3 regions of the Sphingomonas sp. VDB2 genome follow, and region 1 is predicted to be linked to each of the others. Evidence: riboswitches for the same ligand, from Rfam matches in the RefSeq annotation. Region 1 holds a riboswitch; each other region holds the start of a gene.
The links. A riboswitch is a leader RNA that binds a small molecule or an ion and turns the genes downstream of it on or off. The one in region 1 is predicted to bind cobalamin.

Region 1 (2,261 bases):
CGAGGCGGAAATGCCAGAGCAAGGTCGCCGGGAAATCGGCTGGTACTTCATCGACGCTGGGCAGCAGAAACTGGCCCAGCACGACCATCGCGACATAAGCCGCCATTGCGAGCAACATCGCGTCGATGCCACGACAGGATCGAGCGAGCGCGCTTCGGATCTTCGCGGCGATCACCGCGCCGCCCACCGACAGGGCGATCATGGCGAAATAGGCGGCGGTGCGCAGGCCCACAGTGTCATGCTGGCCCACGGCCGGCGGCGTCTGGGGATATTTGATCCCCGGCACGATCACGATCAGCAGAATGGCGATCCCGGCGAGCAACAGGGCGAAGCTGCGCGGGCCAATGCGGCCGAAGCGTCCATAACCATAGGCGAATATGAGTGCGAAAATGCCGCCGACCGCCGCGCCGTAAAGCGCCAGCGCGGTCAGGAGGCCCGCGCCCTTCTGCGTCGCCCGGCTTACCAGCTCCTCTTCCTGCCCATTCGCAGGTGTGTCCGCATGATGCGCCGCATGGACATGCTCATAGCCAATGGCGAGATCGATCTGGGGCTCCGCGATCACGCGCGCGAACATCGTCGCGACGAGGGCCGCGAGAATGCCGGCCAGCATTCCGCGCCACAAAAGACTTTTGGTCATCGCCGGCGATCAGTGGCAGGGGAAGCCGAGCAGATGGCGCCCGTCATGGACGAATTCATGCACATACATGCCGCCGAACAAGGCGAAGGCGCCCTGTTCGGTGCTGACGAAATAGAGGAAGATGAGCGCGATCAGCGTGCCGAATACGGCCCAGGGCGCGATGTCCTCGATCGGGATGGCGGAGCCACCCTGGACAGGAATGAAATGGTCGTCGAGCAGTGCGGCAGTGGTTGCCATGATCCGTACTCCTATAGGGGATTGCGCGTCCCGCGAGAGATAATATGTTCAGGAAGAAGGTCTGGCTCTCGACCTTGTACGTCGATAACAGTGGCGCGACCGCGCCGGAATCTCACCGGCTTCTTCTTCCTGATGCCCGCGCTGTTTAGGGTGCGCGATGGCGCGACGTCAACATCTCCCGGAGGTTCCGCTGGCTACATCCCTCCTTCTCCTATGCGCGGCGTCCACGCCGTCCAGCCGGATCGGCGGCTTTCCGGCGCTGGACGAGGGCCTGGACGCACGCGGCGCGCATGATGCCGCCGCCTGCCGCCTGCCGCCGGGTTTCGACAACCATGTCCTTTGCAGCCCGTCCCGCGCCGCCGCGCAGACTGCCCAGGCGATGGGGCTGGACGCCTCGGTCGAGGTCGCGTTGGTGGACATGGATGCCGGGCGCTGGTCGGGCCGGTCGTTTGCCGACCTTTTCGCCGCCGAACCGGCCGCCCTGTCCGACTGGATCGCCGATCCGACGCAGGGCACCGCGGATGGTGAGACCATGGAATCGGTGCGACAGCGGGTAGGCGGCTGGCTGGACGGAATCGCGCAGTCGCCCGGATGCGTCTGCGCCATCAGCCATGCCATGACGATCCGCGCCGCGCTGGCGCACGCGCTGGGCTTTCCGCTCGTGACGACGCCTGCCATCGACATTGCGCCGCTATCCGCCGTTCGCCTGTCCTTCAACCGCATCTGGCGGCTTCAGGCGATCGCACCGCACTGAGGGCTTGCGGACGGCCCCGGCAGCCGGTATCGCCGACCGCATCCGGGGAGCCGCAAGCCCCCTTCGATGACTGATCGCGCCGGTTCCCCGCAAGGGGATTAAAATGGGAAGGCGGTGCGGGTGGCGGTCCCTCGACGAGGGCGCTCATCCAAATCCGCAGCTGTCCCTGCAACTGTAAGCGGCGAGCGCGATGCACATCGCTCCCTTTCCAGGGGAGCAGCCACTGGGCCGGACGCTAAATCCTGCGAGGCCTGGGAAGGCGTGCATCAAGCGATGACCCGCGAGCCAGGAGACCTGCCGGCGTCTGGTCGCTCTTGCTTTGGTCCAGGGGATGGCCGGGGCACGGTGAACGCCGTCTGAGCGACGAACCCATGTGGCTGGGGCCGCATCGGTGCGCGCTGACGGGCTCCATGCGCCTGCTCGTCGCCGCGCATCGACCGTTCGTTCGCGTCCGGCACGCCCCCGCCCGAGATATCGCTCAGGTGCAGCGGGGGTAGACATGGCCATTATCAGGCTCGGCGATGCCGATCGCCCCTTCGCGCGCATGAATCCCATGGCGCTTGAAGGAGAAGAAGCGTGAGCAAGATCCCGACCACCGTCATCACAGGCTTTCTGGGGGCGGGCAAGACGACG
Region 2 (2,261 bases), on a different replicon from region 1:
TCGGACCGGACAGGGCATCGTCGCCCGCGCGACCTTGCCGCAGGACCGCACCGATGCCCTGCTGGAGCGGGTACGGCATCGCGCGTCCGAATCCTCCTGCGGCATATGCGGGATCGAGAATCTGGAGCAGGCGATCCGGCCGCTGCCGCGCGTGGCGACGACGTCGCGGGCGGACCGCGCCGCCATCTTTCGCGCGCTGGCGGCGCTGCACGATCACCAGCCGTTGAACGCGGCGACCGGCGCGGCCCATGCCGCGGCCTGGGTCGGGGCGGACGGGGCCGTCCGGCTGGCGCGCGAGGATGTCGGCCGGCACAATGCGTTCGACAAGCTGATCGGGGCGATGGCGCGGGCTGGCGCGGCCTGGGACGGCGGTTTTGCGCTGCTGTCGTCGCGCTGTTCCTATGAACTGGTGGAGAAGGCGGTGCTGAGCCAATGCCCGTTGCTCGTCACCATTTCCGCGCCGACCCGGCTGGCGGCGGCCCGCGCGGAAGAGGCCGGCTTGCCGCTGGTCGTGCTGGCGCGGCGGGACGCCATGTTGCTGCGGAGCAACAGGCCGTTGGCTTAAACCCGGTGCCGCTTGGCATCGCATCCGCTTTCCCTTAGAGCGCGCGGCGTGGGGGCGGCTTGGCTTCCCCTGCGAGATGATCGCGCCGGTGCCCGGCAACGGGCTTAATCGGGAATGCGGTGCGGGCGTGCGAGCGCCCAATTCCGTGGCTGTCCCTGCAACTGTAAGCGGATAGTGCGATGCATATGGTCGAAAGACCGGCCACTGGACCCATGTCCGGGAAGGCTATGCATCCGTGCTGCGACCCGCGAGCCAGGAGACCTGCCGGCGCTTGGTCGCTCTTGCTTTGGTCCAGGGGATGGCCGGGGCACGGTGGTTTTTCCGTCGAGCGACGCCATGCGGCCGGGGCCGCATCGGGTTGTGGACGGGATATGGCGCCATCCCTTGCTTCCGCCCGACCGCATTGCGGACGCCCCAGCCCAAGTCGCACCGGCGCCGGGGGGTATATATGTTGAAAACAGGCATTTCTCTGGTGGCGCTGATCGTGGCGACGCCGGTATGGGCGCAGGATGACGAGATCGTCGTCACCGCCACGGGCATTGCGCAGTCGCGCGACGAGGTCGGCCAGGCGATCACCGTGATCGACGCGGAGACGATCAAGACGCGGCAGGCGATCGATGTGGTCGATTTGCTGGCGACGACGCCGGGCGTGCGCTTCAACCGCAACGGATCGACCGGCGGCGTGACCGGCGTGTCGCTGCGCGGCGCGGAGACGACGCAGACTTTGGTGCTGATCGACGGGGTGAAGGTCAACGATCCCAGCGGCATCGGCGACGGCTATGATTTCGGCCCGCTGCTGACCGGCAATATCCAGCGGATCGAAATATTGCGCGGCTCCAACTCGGTGGTCCATGGCAGCCAGGCGATCGGTGGCGTGGTCAACCTGATGACCGGCGTGCCGGCCGAGGGCTTCGGCGCGAACGCATCGGTGGATTATGGCTATAGCGACACGCTGAGCGCCAAGGCGGACGTGTCGGGCACCAGCGGCATCGCCGCGGGCGGCGTAGGCGCGGCCTATTTCCGCACCGACGGCATTTCGTCGGCCGCAGGCGGTACGGAGCGCGACGGGACCGAGAATATCGCGACCAACGCCAGGCTGAAGCTCAACTTCACCGATATGCTGAGCCTGGACCTGCGCGGCTATTATATCCATGCCGACCTCGATTATGACAGCTTCTTCGGCGCACCCGCCGACAGCAGCGACGTCAGCAAGCTCGACCAATATGTCGGCTATGCGGGCCTCAATCTGGCGCTGCTGGATGGCAAGCTGACCAACCGCGCCGCCGTCACCTGGATGCGCAACGATCGCGACTATTATTTCGTGCGCGGCACCGACCCAGACTATGGCTATTCGGGCACCAACCTGCGCTTCGAATATGAAGGCGTCTACGCGCCGGTCGACCAGGCCAAGCTGCTGTTCGGCTATGAGCATGAGCGGCCGGATTATGATTTCTTCGGCTTCGGTTCGACCGCCAGCGCGAAGATCAACATCGACAGCGTCTATGGGCTGGCGATCGTCAAGCCCTTCACGGGTCTGGCCGTGACCGGTGGCGTGCGCCATGACGACCATAGCCAGTTTGGCGGCGCGACGACCTTCGGCGCGAACGCCAACTATTCGCCCAATGGCGGCGCGACCAATGTGCGGTTGAGCTATGGCGAAGGCTTCAAGGCGCCGTCGCTCTATCAACTGTACGAC
Region 3 (2,261 bases), 420 kb from region 1:
TCTGGCGCAGTTTGCGGGCGGGGTTGACGTTGTCGCGTAGCGTCTCGCTGCGGCTGAAGGACAGGCGATTGCGCAGCGCACCGCCGAACAGGTCGGCGTTCAGGCCGGCATAGCCGATCCATTCCTCCACTTCCGAATATTCCGGACTATCGGGAATGGCCCCGGCGCTGTCGATGTCGGTGCGCCCCTTGGCATAATAGCCGCGCATAGCGATCGACACGCCCGGCGCCAGCGCGACGCCCAGACGCCCGTTGAGCGTGCCGTTGGTGTAGCCGTCCTTCTCCTTGGCGCCAAAGCGCGGGCTGATCGCCGAGATGCCCTCCGTCGTGAAGCGGCTGCCCGCGACCTGCCAGTCGATCGCGCCCTGTCGGCCGCCCAGCGCAGCGCGGGCGCTGACGGTATCGCGCGATCCCGCCTCGATATCGAAGCTGCCTTCGATCGGGCGTTCGGCCCGTGCGGTGACGATGTTCACCACGCCACCGATCGCCTGGCTGCCCCAGAGGATCGACTGTGGACCGCGCAATATCTCGATCCGGTCGATGGCGCCGGTCATCAGCGTCGCGAAATTATAGCCGCCGCCGGTCGAGGACGGATCGGCCAGCTTCACGCCGTCGATGACCAGCACGGTCTGGTCGGCCTCCGCGCCGCGAATGCGGATCGAGGTCGCCGTGCCATAGCCGCCATTGCGGGTGAAGCTGACGCCCGGCGTGCGGATCAGCAGGTCGGACACCGCCAGCGCCTGTGCGGCGTCGATTGCCGGCTTGTCGATGATGGTTATGCTCGACGCCACCTGTTCGATGGCCTGCGGCTGGCGCAGCGCGGTCACGATCACCTCGCCCGCATCATCGGCCAAGGCCGGCGTCGACAGGCCCGCCAGAAGCAGAAGGCCGCTCTTTGAAATCCAATGCATCATAATCCCCCAGTCGTTGACAGGACCGGGCGGACGCGACGCGGTGGCGATGCAGGGCGCACGCGCGCACGACATCGCCACCGTGCGAACCCGCACGGTCAGCTTGTCGTTGCGCGAGGATATCCTCGTTCGACCGGCACACCCTGTCCGGACGAAGAACGACCGCGACAGGCAGGTCTCCTGGCTTGCGGGTCAATGCCGTATTCGAAGCGCCTTCTCGGAATCATCGATTCCAATGGCTTGTGCCTCGATGGCTCGCCGCTCACAGTTGCAGGGGCAGCCGGGGTCTTTAACCCCGTTCCCTTTTGATCCCCTTGCGGGGAACCTGACGCGCAGCCGCCCTAATCGACTTGGATCAGGCGATCAAGTGGAAGAAGCCACCGGTCACCTGGCCCGCGCGGTGGCCCGCCGGAGGAAGGGCCTGCCCCTCCGCATCGGCCATGTCGGCCAGCGGCTCGCCCTCGCTGGCGGTGATGCTGGCATAATGGAACTCATGACCCAGCAACAGTTGCCCGACAGAGGCGAAGCTGGTGCCGTGCCGCAGCCGCGCGCTGCGATAGCCCAATGTTCGGCGCCTGCGCGCAAAACTGGTATCCATCGGCAACAGGCCCGCCATCGGGTGGACGACGCCGTCGCCATCCTCCAGCGTGCGGCCCAGCACCATATAGCCGCCACATTCGCCATGCACCGGCCGGCTCTGCGCAAAGGCGCGCAGGCCGTTCAGGAACTGGCCATTGGCCGCGATCCGCGCAGCATGGAGTTCGGGATAGCCGCCGGGCAGCCAGCAGGCATCGCAATCGGCGGGCGGCGATTCGTCCGCCAGCGGAGAAAAGAAGCGCAGCTCCGCGCCGGCCGACCGCCACCAATGTACGATATGGGGATAGAAGAAGCTGAAGGCGGCGTCCCTGGCGACGGCGATCCGCTGCCCCGGTGGCCGGATGCCGGGCGGTTGCGCCGGCACGTCTGTCGTAGCGCCGGCCGCCGCCTGGATCGCATCCAGATCGCATTGCGCCGTCACCCGCCCTGCGATCGCGTCGATTCGCCGTTCCAGTTCCTCCGTTTCGCCAGCCTGCACCAGTCCCAGATGGCGGGACGGCATGGCCAATCCCTCGTCCGTGGCCATCGCACCCAGCAGCGGCAGGCCGATACGCGCGAACCCATCCTCGATCATGCGGACATGGCGCGTGCTGGCCACCTTGTTGGCGATCACTCCGGCGATGGCCGGCGCGCCGGGAAAAGTCGCGCAGCCATGCGCCACTGCCGCCACCGTCTGCGCCGCTGCGCGGGCATCGACGACCAGCAGCATCGGCCAGCCCAGCAGCCGCGCCACATCGGCCGACGCGCCCGAACG

Region 2: it holds a riboswitch for cobalamin, as region 1 does, so the genes downstream of both, ABT375_RS16345 (TonB-dependent receptor plug domain-containing protein) here and ABT375_RS19975 (CbtB domain-containing protein) in region 1, are expected to answer to the same signal.
Region 3: it holds a riboswitch for cobalamin, as region 1 does, so the genes downstream of both, ABT375_RS21760 (TonB-dependent receptor plug domain-containing protein) here and ABT375_RS19975 (CbtB domain-containing protein) in region 1, are expected to answer to the same signal.

What each region holds. Positions count from the first base shown of each region.
Region 1 covers NZ_CP159616.1:312,574-314,834, reverse strand. Annotated here, with positions in the region: gene ABT375_RS19980 (CbtA family protein) at 1-637, opposite strand, end outside; gene ABT375_RS19975 (CbtB domain-containing protein) at 647-856, opposite strand; adenosylcobalamin (AdoCbl) riboswitch at 923-1,007, opposite strand; gene ABT375_RS19970 (histidine phosphatase family protein) at 1,032-1,628, shown strand; cobalamin riboswitch at 1,692-1,945, shown strand; gene cobW (cobalamin biosynthesis protein CobW) at 2,205-2,261, shown strand, end outside.
Region 2 covers NZ_CP159615.1:3,267,009-3,269,269, forward strand. Annotated here, with positions in the region: gene fdhD (formate dehydrogenase accessory sulfurtransferase FdhD) at 1-565, shown strand, start outside; cobalamin riboswitch at 635-849, shown strand; gene ABT375_RS16345 (TonB-dependent receptor plug domain-containing protein) at 1,014-2,261, shown strand, end outside.
Region 3 covers NZ_CP159616.1:730,844-733,104, forward strand. Annotated here, with positions in the region: gene ABT375_RS21760 (TonB-dependent receptor plug domain-containing protein) at 1-913, opposite strand, end outside; cobalamin riboswitch at 1,063-1,254, opposite strand; gene ABT375_RS21765 (cobyrinate a,c-diamide synthase) at 1,266-2,261, opposite strand, start outside.